2 regions of the Roseobacter litoralis Och 149 genome follow, and region 1 is predicted to be linked to the other one. Evidence: riboswitches for the same ligand, from Rfam matches in the RefSeq annotation. Region 1 holds a riboswitch; the other holds the start of a gene.

Evidence for each region. Region 1 has a riboswitch for glycine ahead of gcvT (glycine cleavage system aminomethyltransferase GcvT). Riboswitches for the same ligand answer to the same signal wherever they lie in the genome.
Region 2: another riboswitch for glycine. It lies ahead of RLO149_RS13650 (D-amino acid dehydrogenase); the one in region 1 lies ahead of gcvT (glycine cleavage system aminomethyltransferase GcvT).

Annotation. Positions count from the first base shown of each region.
Region 1 is NC_015730.1:3,607,083-3,613,045, reverse strand. It holds gene RLO149_RS17310 (MATE family efflux transporter) at 1-839, shown strand, start outside; gene RLO149_RS17305 (gamma-glutamylcyclotransferase family protein) at 786-1,376, opposite strand; glycine riboswitch at 1,473-1,561, shown strand; gene gcvT (glycine cleavage system aminomethyltransferase GcvT) at 1,717-2,841, shown strand; gene gcvH (glycine cleavage system protein GcvH) at 2,859-3,218, shown strand; gene gcvP (aminomethyl-transferring glycine dehydrogenase) at 3,270-5,963, shown strand, end outside.
Region 2 is NC_015730.1:2,862,679-2,868,641, reverse strand. It holds gene RLO149_RS13660 (adenylate/guanylate cyclase domain-containing protein) at 1-1,266, shown strand, start outside; gene RLO149_RS13655 (hypothetical protein) at 1,664-2,002, opposite strand; glycine riboswitch at 2,679-2,767, shown strand; gene RLO149_RS13650 (D-amino acid dehydrogenase) at 2,922-4,142, shown strand; gene RLO149_RS13645 (threonine aldolase family protein) at 4,502-5,521, shown strand; gene RLO149_RS13640 (GNAT family N-acetyltransferase) at 5,796-5,963, opposite strand, start outside.

The DNA of each region.
Region 1 (5,963 bases):
ATCTTGAATTGACCGGTGCAGCATTGGCGTCGGTTGCGGCGCGCATTGTCATTGCGGTCACAGCGCTGATGCCGATTATCCGGCACTATGGCGGGGTCGGGCGGCCGCGTCCGCGCGGTTTGTTGCGGGATCTCCCGCCGATTGCCGCCATTGCCTTTCCCGCGATTCTGACACAGCTTGCCACTCCAGTGGGGCAAGCCATTGTGACCCGCGCCATGGCCGATTTCGGCGAGATGGCGGTTGCCGGGATGGCGATTGTCGGGCGTCTCAGCCCGCTGGCGTTTGGCGTGATCTTCGCACTATCAGGTGCTGTCGGGCCGATCCTTGGGCAGAATTACGGCGCGCGCAACTTTGAACGTGTGCAATCCGGCCTGACATCTGCCTTGCTGTTTACGGGGCTTGTGATCGTAGTTGTGTCATCTGTGCTGTTTGCGCTGCGCGATCCGATTGCGGATCTGTTTATGGCAACGGGGGTCACGCGTGATCTTGTCTTTTTGTTTTGCGGCCCGCTGTCGCTGCTGTTCTTTTTCAACGGCGTTTTGTTCGTGGCCAATGCGACCTTTAACAATCTGGGTCATCCATTCTATTCGACCTTCCTTAATTGGGGGCGCAATACTGTAGGCATGATCCCTCTGGTGCTGTTGGGGTCCAGCTTTTTCGGAGCGCAGGGCGTTTTGGTCGGGCAGGCCGTGGGTGGTGTGATCTTTGGTGTGCTTGCATGGTGGCTTGCGCGGCGTGTGATCGCGCGTGCGCCTCAGGAAATCGCCGCAGCAGAGGCGAAACCCTCAGAATTTGGGAGGCAGGGCCGCCTCATGTCGCTTTTGTACCTGCGCCGATAGCCGATCAAGATTCTCATCGACCAAAGCAGTTTGTGCCCTTGTCAGTCTCTGGTGGCGCGGATAGATCGGGTCGTCGCGGTCATTGAGGATAGGTGTATGCCAATTGTCGGTTGTGTCAAAGAAATGCTGCACACCGGACGCGCCATAAACCTCGTGGAACCCCTGAACAACGACATCAAGATAGCTGAGCAGAATGCTGTGGCTTTTGTTGTCTGTCATATCTTCCGGGGCCACGGCATAGACCGCGATTTCGGGGCGATGGGACAACTCGTGATCAACATCGCGTGAGGCCTGCAGGCGGGCATACCCGCCCTCGCGCGCATCAAGGGCCGCCCAATCCGCGCCCGGGACATGGGCGATCAGCCCGTCGATACTATGGCCCGGTGCTTGCACACCAGTCAGCAGAACAACACCGTAGCGTGGCGTTGCAACCCATGCCCTGCGCCATCCGCGCAGTGTTGCGGGCTGCGGGTTCGGATAGTCGTGGCTTTTTGTGTTCACAAGGCTGCCGTAGCCAAAGAAGTAGGGGTCGTTCATCTATGTCTCTTTGGTGTTACCCCGCACAGTCAATCATGGGTATCGCTGCTTCACAAGGGGACTTGACCAACACACATGGGGCGGCATAGCGTGACGCCATCCACTACGGGAGAACTGGCATAAATGCTGGTGCCGAAGGAGCAACCGCCCCGGAAACTCTCAGGCCAAAGGACCGTCGTGGTGTAAGAACTCTGGAGAGAGATGCGCAGGACGCATCCGCCGAAGGGATAACGATCTCAGGCGAAAAGACAGAGGGGGCATTCAGGCGCAGGTCTCGGAGCTGCGCGCGGAATGCCGTTGTATTGCTTCATGCAGCACCGGCGACGATTAAGGGGACCGGATGGCAGATCTGAAGCGGACGCCACTTTTTGAGTTACATGCAGAGCTGAGTGCGAAAATGGTGCCTTTTGCAGGGTACGAGATGCCTGTTCAATATCCGATGGGGGTCATGAAAGAGCATCTGCACACGCGCGGCCATGCAGGGCTTTTTGATGTCAGCCATATGGGGCAGGTCCTATTGTCCGGCCCATCCTGGGAAGCGGTTGCGCTTGCCTTTGAAGTTTTGGTCCCGATGGATGTGCTCGGTCTTGCGGATGGGCGGCAACGCTACGGCTTTTTCACCAATGAGGCAGGCGGCATCGAGGATGATCTGATGTTTGCGCGTCGCGGCGATTCGTTGTTCGTGGTAATAAATGCGGGCTGCAAGGACGCTGATCTGGCCCTGATGCGCGCGGGTTTGCCGGATGACATCACCCTGAGCGAGTTGAGCGACCGGGCCTTGATTGCTTTGCAGGGTCCGGCGGCGGGCAGTGTGATCACGTCTCTGGATGAGCGGGCCGAAGCGATGCGCTTCATGGACTCATGCGAGTTGTCGTTATGCGGACATGCGGTCTGGGCCTCCCGATCTGGCTATACTGGTGAGGACGGATTTGAAATCTCCGTACAAGCGGACGAAGCGGTCTCTCTGGCGCGGCGGCTTATTAACGACGCAGAGGTAGCACCCATCGGACTTGGGGCGCGGGATTCCCTGCGGCTGGAAGCGGGTTTGTGCCTTTATGGCAATGATATCGATGCCGCGACAGGTCCGGTTGGTGCCGGGTTGTCTTGGGCCATTCAGAAAGTGCGGCGTCAGGGCGGCGCGCGCGCTGGCGGCTTTCCCGGCAGTGAAGCGATTTTTGACGAAATGGCGGGGGGCCCGGCGACAAAACGGGTCGGATTGCGCCCCGAAGGACGCGCGCCCATGCGTCAGGGCGTGGCGCTTTTTGCTACCGCCGAAGGGGGCGCGCAGATCGGGTCGGTCACCTCGGGCGGTTTTGGCCCGTCAGTGCAGGGGCCGATTGCCATGGGATATGTCGATACCGATTTTGCCACCACCGGCACCGCGCTTTGGGGCGAGGTGCGCGGCAAGCGCATGGGCGTCGAGGTCGTTGACCTGCCGTTTGTCCCAGCAGGTTTTAAACGTTAGAAAAAAGGAAACAGATTATGAAATTCACAGAAGAGCACGAATGGTTGCGCCCCGAAGGTGACGAGATCATCGTGGGCATTACGACACATGCCGCCGAACAATTGGGCGATGTGGTGTTTTTGGAACTGCCCGAAGAGGGCACAACCGTCAGCAAGGACGAAGAAGTCGTTGTGATCGAAAGCGTCAAGGCGGCCAGTGATATTCTGGCCCCGATTGATGGCGAGATTACTGAGGTGAATACGGCGCTTGCGGACAATCCCGGTGCGGTCAATGAAGACCCGCAGGGAGAGGCATGGTTTTTCAAGATGAAAGCCAGCGACCCATCCCAGATGGACGATTTCATGGATGAAGCAGGGTATCAGGCGTTTATCGCCTGAACTGCTGCACCCGATGCGCATGACCCCTGCCAGCAGAAAGAGAATGACCCCATGAGTTTCACGCCGATAGACTATCTGCCCTATGATTTTGCCAACCGGCGCCATATTGGCCCATCCCCTGCGGAAATGACGCAGATGCTGGAGGTGACGGGTGCCGCGAACCTTGATGCGCTGATGGATGATACGCTGCCCGCAGCGATCCGCCAGAAAGAGCCATTGGCCTTTGGCAAGGCGATGTCGGAACGTGAGGTGCTGGAGCATTTGCGCCGGGTCGCGTCAAAGAACGAGGTGCTGACGTCGCTGATCGGGCAGGGATACTATGGCACGGTCACACCGCCCGCGATCCAGCGCAACATCCTTGAAAACCCGGCGTGGTATACAGCCTATACCCCCTATCAGCCCGAGATTTCGCAAGGCCGCCTCGAAGCGCTTTTAAACTTCCAGACCATGGTTTCCGATCTGACCGGGCTTGAGGTCGCCAACGCATCCCTTCTGGATGAGGCCACCGCCTGTGCCGAGGCGATGACCATGGCGCAGCGGGTGTCGAAATCCAAATCCAAGGCGTTCTTTGTGGATCGGGATTGCCACCCGCAGAACATCGCCGTGATGCAAACCCGCGCCGCGCCCTTGGGCATTGAGATTATCGTCGGCAACCCTGACAAGATGGACGCCGAAGCCGTCTTTGGCGCGATCTTTCAGTATCCCGGCACCTATGGTCATGTGAATGATTTCACCGACCATATGGCGGCGTTGCACGACCATAAGGCGATCGGTGTTGTATCTGCTGATCCACTGGCGCTGACGCTGTTGAAAGAACCCGGCGCCATGGGCGCGGATATCGCCGTCGGCTCAACCCAGCGGTTTGGGGTGCCCGAGGGCTATGGCGGGCCGCATGCGGCTTATATGGCCTGCCGGGATGCGTATAAACGCGCCATGCCTGGGCGGATTGTCGGCGTATCTGTCGACAGTCACGGGCACCGGGCCTACCGGTTGTCACTGCAAACGCGCGAACAACATATACGGCGCGAAAAGGCCACGTCCAATGTCTGCACGGCACAGGCGCTGTTGGCGGTCATGGCGTCCATGTATGCGGTTTTCCACGGACCCGAAGGCTTGCGCGCCATCGCGCAGCGCATCCACCGAAAAGCCGTGCGCCTGGCAAAAGGGCTGGAAGAGGCAGGGTTCACTGTCGACCCGCAAGCGTTTTTCGACACGATCACTGTGGACGTAGGGCCGTTGCAGGCGGCGGTGATGAAATCGGCGGTGGATGAAGGGATCAACCTGCGGCGCGTGGGGGAAACCCGTGTGGGCATCAGCCTAAATGAACGCTGCCGTCCGGATACGCTTGAGGCGGTCTGGCGCGCCTTTGGTATCACGCGGGCCGATAATGATTTTCGGCCCGACTACCGTTTTCCCGAAGAAATGCTGCGCACGTCCGACTATCTGAGGCATCCGATCTTTCACATGAACCGGGCCGAGACCGAGATGATGCGCTACATGCGTCGCCTGTCTGATCGGGATCTGGCGCTTGACCGGGCGATGATCCCGCTGGGCTCCTGTACGATGAAACTGAATTCTGCGGCAGAGATGATGCCGGTCAGCTGGCGCGATTTTTCGCTGCTGCATCCCTTTGCGCCGGTGGATCAGGCCAAAGGCTATACAGAGATGATTGACGATCTGAGCGCCAAGCTGTGCCAGATCACCGGCTATGACCAGATTTCGATGCAGCCCAATTCCGGCGCGCAGGGGGAATACGCCGGACTGCTGAGCATTGCAGGCTATCACCGCGCGAATGGGGAAGCGCATCGCAACATCTGCCTGATCCCGATGAGCGCGCATGGCACCAATCCTGCGTCGGCCCAGATGGTGGGCTGGACTGTCGTGCCGATCAAATCGGCGGACAATGGCGATATCGACATGGCAGATTTTGCCGCGAAGGCCGAGCACCATGCCGACAACCTTGCAGGCTGCATGATCACCTATCCCTCCACCCATGGGGTGTTTGAAGAGACCGTTACCGAAGTCACACGGATCACCCATCAGCACGGCGGTCAGGTCTATATCGACGGGGCGAATATGAACGCGATGGTGGGGCTGAGCCGTCCGGGCGATCTGGGCGGGGACGTGAGCCATTTGAACCTGCACAAGACCTTTTGTATCCCGCATGGCGGCGGTGGGCCGGGCATGGGACCGATTGGCGTCAAATCCCATCTTGCGCCTTTCTTGCCGGGGCATGAGATGACCGGCGGGGGGGAAGGGGCTGTTTCGGCAGCGCCATTCGGGTCGCCTTCGTTGTTGCCGATCAGCTGGGCCTATTGCCTGATGATGGGCGGGGATGGCCTGACGCAAGCGACGCGGGTTGCGATCCTGAACGCAAATTACATCGCCAAACGTCTTGAGGGCGCGTTTGACGTGCTCTACCGCGGGCCGACGGGACGGGTGGCGCATGAATGCGTGCTTGATGTGCGCCCCTTTGAAAAATCCGCGGGGGTGAGCGTCGAAGACATTGCAAAACGTCTGATCGACTGCGGGTTCCATGCGCCAACGATGAGCTGGCCTGTTGCAGGAACGTTGATGGTTGAGCCAACCGAGAGCGAAACCAAGGCAGAGCTGGACCGGTTCTGTGATGCCATGCTCGCCATCCGCGCCGAGATTGCCGAGATTGAGGCAGGCCGCATGGACGCCGCGAACAACCCGCTGAAAAACGCGCCCCACACTGTCGAAGACCTCGTCAGCGATTGGGAG
Region 2 (5,963 bases), 740 kb from region 1:
GTCTACGCAATTTACTCTGGCACGATGACGGCTCCGCATTTGGAACATGGCAGATCCGCGACTGCGTCAGTGCCATCGAGTAAGCCTTGCATTGCGGTTCTTCCTTTCGCCAACATGTCGGCCGATCCTGAACAAGATTATTTCGCCGACGGTATCGTTGAGGAACTGACGACTGGCCTGGCACGTATGCGTTGGTTGACTGTGATTTCGCGCAACTCTGCATTCGCTTTTAAGGACAAGGCCATGGATGTCCGCCGCATCGGCCGGGACCTCTCGGTTGGCTATATCGTCGAAGGCAGCGTACGCAAGGCAGCCAATAGCGTGAGAATTTCTGCCAAGATGATCGATACAGAGTCTGGAGCGCATCTTTGGGGCGAGGCATTCACGGGTCGCCTCGATGACATATTCGATCTCCAGGACGAGGTAACCGCAGGCATTGTCGCAGCAGTGGAGCCATCTCTGAAGCAGGCCGAGATAGATCGCGCGAAGCGCAAGAGACAGGAGAATCTCAGTGCGTATGATCTGTATCTCAGGGCACTCGATCAGGCGCACAAGTTCACGCAAGAGGCCCGAGACAGTGCGCTAAAGCTGCTCGACGAGGCGATAAAAATAGACCCGGACTACGCCGAAGCGCACGGTGTGGCCGCGTATTGTCACCAACAGAGATATCTCTGGGGTGGGTGCGACCCGCAGGATCGGTTGGCCTCTTTGCACCACGCCGAAGCAGTTGCAGAAGGGCGAACTGACGACGCAACGCCGCTTTCGTTTGCGGCAATGGCGCTGAGTGCCCTTGATAACCAGCACGAAGTGGCTGCAACAATGCTGGCCCGTGCCCTTGACCTGTCACCAAATTCAGCGCTTGCGCTCATCTGCCGCTCACTCGTCATGACTATTCTGGGAAAACCAGAAAAAGGTGCGGTAGATGCGGCGCAATCACTTCGGCTCAGCCCCTTCGACCCCCTGCGTCATATCCCGGAGTGCGTGCTTGCGATTGCCATGTTGGCAGTCGGTCACTCGAAAGAAGCCGTGGACCACGCGCGTCGTGCTGTCGATGCAAACCCTATGTTTACGCCCGGTCGTGCTACCTTGGCTCTTTGTCTCGTTGAGGACGAGCGTATTGATGAAGCCGCTGATGTCATGCGAACTGTCTTAGCCAAGGCACCAGACACACGTATCTCCAATCTTCACGAACGTTTGCTGATCGTGAATGGATTAGGGTTCGACCGTGTTTCGGCGGCGATGCGCCTTGCCGGACTCCCTGAATGATTTGTATGCTGAGATTGTGCAGGCGGAGCGATTTTGTGGAACGTCTCCAGAGTCAGCTTCGGCCGATCGAGCGATCGTTATAGATCGGCTCTGAACTGCACCAATGTCAGCTTCCTGACGCTTAGCCGCTATTGGTGCGAGGTGCGGCACCTGGGAGGTTTGGGCTCGCAGCCGACATCTGATAGTTTCAGTCGGTTGACGGGTGCCAGCCCGAAGCGGTCATGGCGCAAAACTGCGGGGCCGGCCAGAGCGGACCTTCGCGCAAGCCCAGTCGAGTGACCGATATGCGGGACGAAGCGGGCTTTCGCTGCGGCTGCGCCAATGGCCGGTACCACCGCTTGAACCGGACCTTCATTTTGAACGGTTAAGGTTGGGTTCGCGGATTCTGCTACTTTTTCTATTCATCTGCCGCCAAATAGGCTTTGCCTTTCCGAAGTGACAGTGCTTCGCACAAAATAACACGGTATCCCGCATTGGTATCTAGCCTAAGTTTGTGAACATTCTTAGTTTCGAGGTATGCCGATTTGGTGGCTCCCATAATTGCGGGCGCACCAACAAATGGTCCTTCACGGATTTCGTATCCATGAACGCCAGAAAACGTAAGAGTATGAATCTCAAATACATTTTCCTCCCAATTTATCGGGTAGTCGATTTCAAATAAGATGACGTCCTTTTCGGGCAACTCAATCACCTTGTTGATTGTGCTGTCGTGCCAAAAAATGTCGTGTATTTCCATTTTGAATACCCCCTAAGTCAGCTAATCAGCCCTCGTCACGGATAAAGGCCTACGAACTTAGCCACATCAGTTCACCAAGTTGACACCATTTACAGTCAACCTGCCTTCAGGACTGTGCAAAGTCCACTTGCTGAGAGAGCTGCCATTTGAGCAATCTGCAGCATTCGGAACTCTGGGCTCGAAGGAGCCATTAGATCGGTTGCAGCATGTTTAAATTATGGGCGAATCAGCGACGTCAGGGACGGCCCAAAGCCGCCGTCGGCCGAGGGCACTCGATGCCGCAGCGCGGCCCTTCGAAGGAGACATTCGCTGCGCCTGCAAAATCAGGTAACGGGCGAACTCACACAACGCGGGACAACGCTGACGTCCGCTTGGAATGCCCCGATTTCGTCTTTGGAGGAGCCATTTATGAAGCAGTTCTTTTCTACCGACCATTATAGAACGCTCCAAGCCCAGAGCATTCGAGGAACAGTCTGATCATTGGTTTGTCTGGTTGTCAGAATTTGATACACTTTCCTACTTCTGTGCGCTGAGGTTCTACGTCTGTGAGACTATGGTTATTGGCAGAAATGCCGCATAGTCAGCAATCAATTCAAATGATACGGACATCTCTTGTTTTGAGCAAAGTTTGTCTTGATCCACGGCAGATTCGGCCCTAAGGCAAGAGCGTCACAATACGCTTTGTGCAGGAGAGACCGGACGAGAGTCTGGCGCCGAAGGAGCAACCCCCCGGAAACTCTCAGGCAAATGAACTGTACGAAAGCAGACAATCTGGAGAGCGGCCCGGTTCATTCCGGACCCACCGACGGAGAAAGTGCAAAGCTTAGGCTGCGTACGTAAACTCTCAGGTAATCGAACAGAGGGGATTAGCGGTGCGGATTTCTGCACCTGATCTTGATCTGTCTGGGGGTTAATCCTGATGAAAAAAATTGCCGTTATCGGCGCCGGTGTTACCGGTGTAACCACCGCTTATGCGCTTTTAAACCGTGGCTATGATGTGAGCGTGTTTGACCAGAACCGCTATGCAGCGATGGATACATCTTTTGCAAATGGCGGGCAGTTGTCGGCTTCAAACGCCGAAGTATGGAACCAGTGGTCGACTGTGTTCAAGGGAATGAAGTGGATGCTCGTGCGCGGTGCCCCTTTGTTGGTCAATCCCAAACCCAGCTGGCACAAATACTCTTGGATGGCCGAATTTATGGCTAACATACCGCATTACCATCGAAATACCGTCGACACGGTCCGCATGGCGATAACAGCGCGCGAACTTTTGAAATCTACTGCTGCAAACGAAGGGTTTACCTTCGATGTTGAAGAACGCGGCATTTTGCACATCTACAACACCAAAAAGGAATATGACCACGCCACAGAGGTGAATGCGCTTTTAACTGAGGGCGGTCTGAACCGAGAAGCTATGTCCCCCTCCGAGATGAAAACCCTGGAACCGGCGCTTGAGGGGGATTTTTACGGCGGCTACTTTACGCAATCAGATATGACAGGCGACATCCATCGCTACAGCACTGGCCTGTCAGAGGCCTGCAAAAAGAAAGGTGCCGCATTTCACTTCAACTCGGATGTGACACACATCACCCATACCGCGCAGGGTCCAGTTGTGCACTGGAAGGACGCGAAAGACGCCAAGAACGACAACCAGTTTGATGGGATGGTCATTTGTGCTGGCGTCGGGAGCCGTAAATTTGGCAAAATGCTGGGCGACCGGGTAAACGTTTATCCAGTCAAAGGTTATTCAATCACCGTTAATTTGAATGATGAAACGAGCAGGCAGGCAGCCCCTTGGATCAGCCTGTTGGATGACGAAGCTAAGATCGTGACAAGTCGGTTGGGCCCTGATCGTTTCAGGGTCGCAGGAACGGCCGAATTCAATGGCTACAACTGGGATATCCGCGACGATCGGGTGCGGCCGCTTGTTAAGTGGGTTGAGCAGAAGTTCCCGAATGTCGAAACTGAGCATGCGGTGCCGTGGGCGGGTCTACGCCCGATGATGCCGAACATGGTGCCAATGGTGAAGGGCGGCAAACGTCTCGGTGTCTATTATAACACTGGCCACGGGCATTTAGGGTGGACATTGTCAGCGGCCACGGCGGAGATAATTGCCGAAAAAATCAAGGAAGAAATCTAAAGCAGGTGTTTGTTCTATGACGGCAGCAGTGCTTCGTACTGCAGAATCTTGGCAAAATGGGCTCTTCGCTGCCATTAGATCGGCTGCAGCATGTTGAGCCCACGGATTGCCTTTCGCCAGCAGGGACGGCCCAGATCTGCCGTTCGCTTCATGGCCGAGCGCTGCGGTGCAGCTTCACAAAACCTGCCATTCGTCCATCGTGCAGCATTTTTGGAGGGTGAACGTCGGCAGAGCGTTGTGCAAAGCTGCAGTTTTCTACTGTCTAAATTGTTTGGATACGTCTTCTTTGGTATTAGAGCTTGTGCCCGTCCCAAGCGTCAAGGGATAGAAGGTCAAATTGCTTGGCTACGGAGATTTCCATGCATGACTTCTACTCAGATACACAGACCCGACCCAGCCGCGCCATGCGCGAAGCGATGCTGGAGGCTCCTGTTGGCGACGAACGGCATTTGGACGACCCGTCCACAAATGAACTTTGTGCCCGCGTTTCAAAGATGCTGGGCATGGAGGCGGCCATGTTTCTGCCCTCGGGCACCATGTGCAACCAGATCGCGATAGCTGTCCACTGCGATCCCGGTGATGAAGTGATTTGCACGCGGGACTCGCACATTCTGTTTGCCGAAAGTGGCGCATCCGCCGCGCTGTCTGGTGTGATGCACCAACCGATTGATGCGGTTCGCGGTATGATGACGCCGGATCAGGTAGCCGCCGCGATCCGTCCCCGGTCGTCGCACGCGCCGCGTAGCCGATTGCTTTGTACCGAGCAGACCGTGAATCTCGCGGGCGGAGCAATCTGGCCTGCCGAACAGTTGAAAACCGTTGCCAAGGTTGCGCGTGAGCATGGGCTTGCAACCCATCTGGATGGTGCGCGCCTCTTGAATGCCGTGGTCGCTACGGGAATCCCCGCGTCTGTCTACGCCCAAGGATATGACAGTGCGTGGATCGCGTTTTCCAAAGGGCTGGGGTGTCCGGTGGGATCGGTTCTTGCAGGATCGCAAGACTTCATCGATCGCGCCTGGCTCTTTAAACGTCGATGGGGCGGAGCGATGCGTCAAACCGGGGTGCTGACGTCCATGTGCCTCTATGCGCTTGATCACAACGTGGACCGACTGGTCGAAGACCATGACTTGACCAAAGTCATCGCCCGCAGGGTTGCAGATGTTCCTATCGTGGAACACGTTCATCCGGTTGAAACGAATATCGTGCTTGTCGATCTAAGGAAGTCCGGGCTGGCTGCCAGGGAGTGTATGTCCAAGCTTAAACAAGAGGGTGTGACGGTCACCGCAGTCGGAAAGCACAGGCTTCGTATTGTGACCCATATGGATGTGAACACAGCAGATGCCGATGCCCTGATTCAAGAAATGTTGAAGCTGTGCTGAATCATAATCGATCTGTACTAACGATCATTGCTGAGCTCCAGTCGACGTGCAGCATAGGGTATTATGGGCTCACAGCCGCCTTGCGGCGGTGCAGCGCTAAATTTGGGCCATTAGCGCCCTTGATGGGTAGCTCCAATGACCGTTATCGGCCCATTGCGGCCACTCGATCAGGTGCTCGTATGCTGCGGTGCGGCCCGTCATTCCGGACTTTCGCTGCATGCGTAAAATCCTGGGCTAAAGGAACTCACAGTCTGCGGGACTTAGCGGCCGTTGCCTACAGCGACTTTTCAAAGAACACGCGGTTGAAACCGTCTTCCGTTTTACGATCAGTCTCTTGATAGCCAAGGTGAGGATAGATCGACAGGTTTTCTGACATTTTTTCGTTTGTGTAGAGTTTGATCCGCTTTGCACCGGCTTGCTTTGCTTTTTCCTCGCAAAAGGT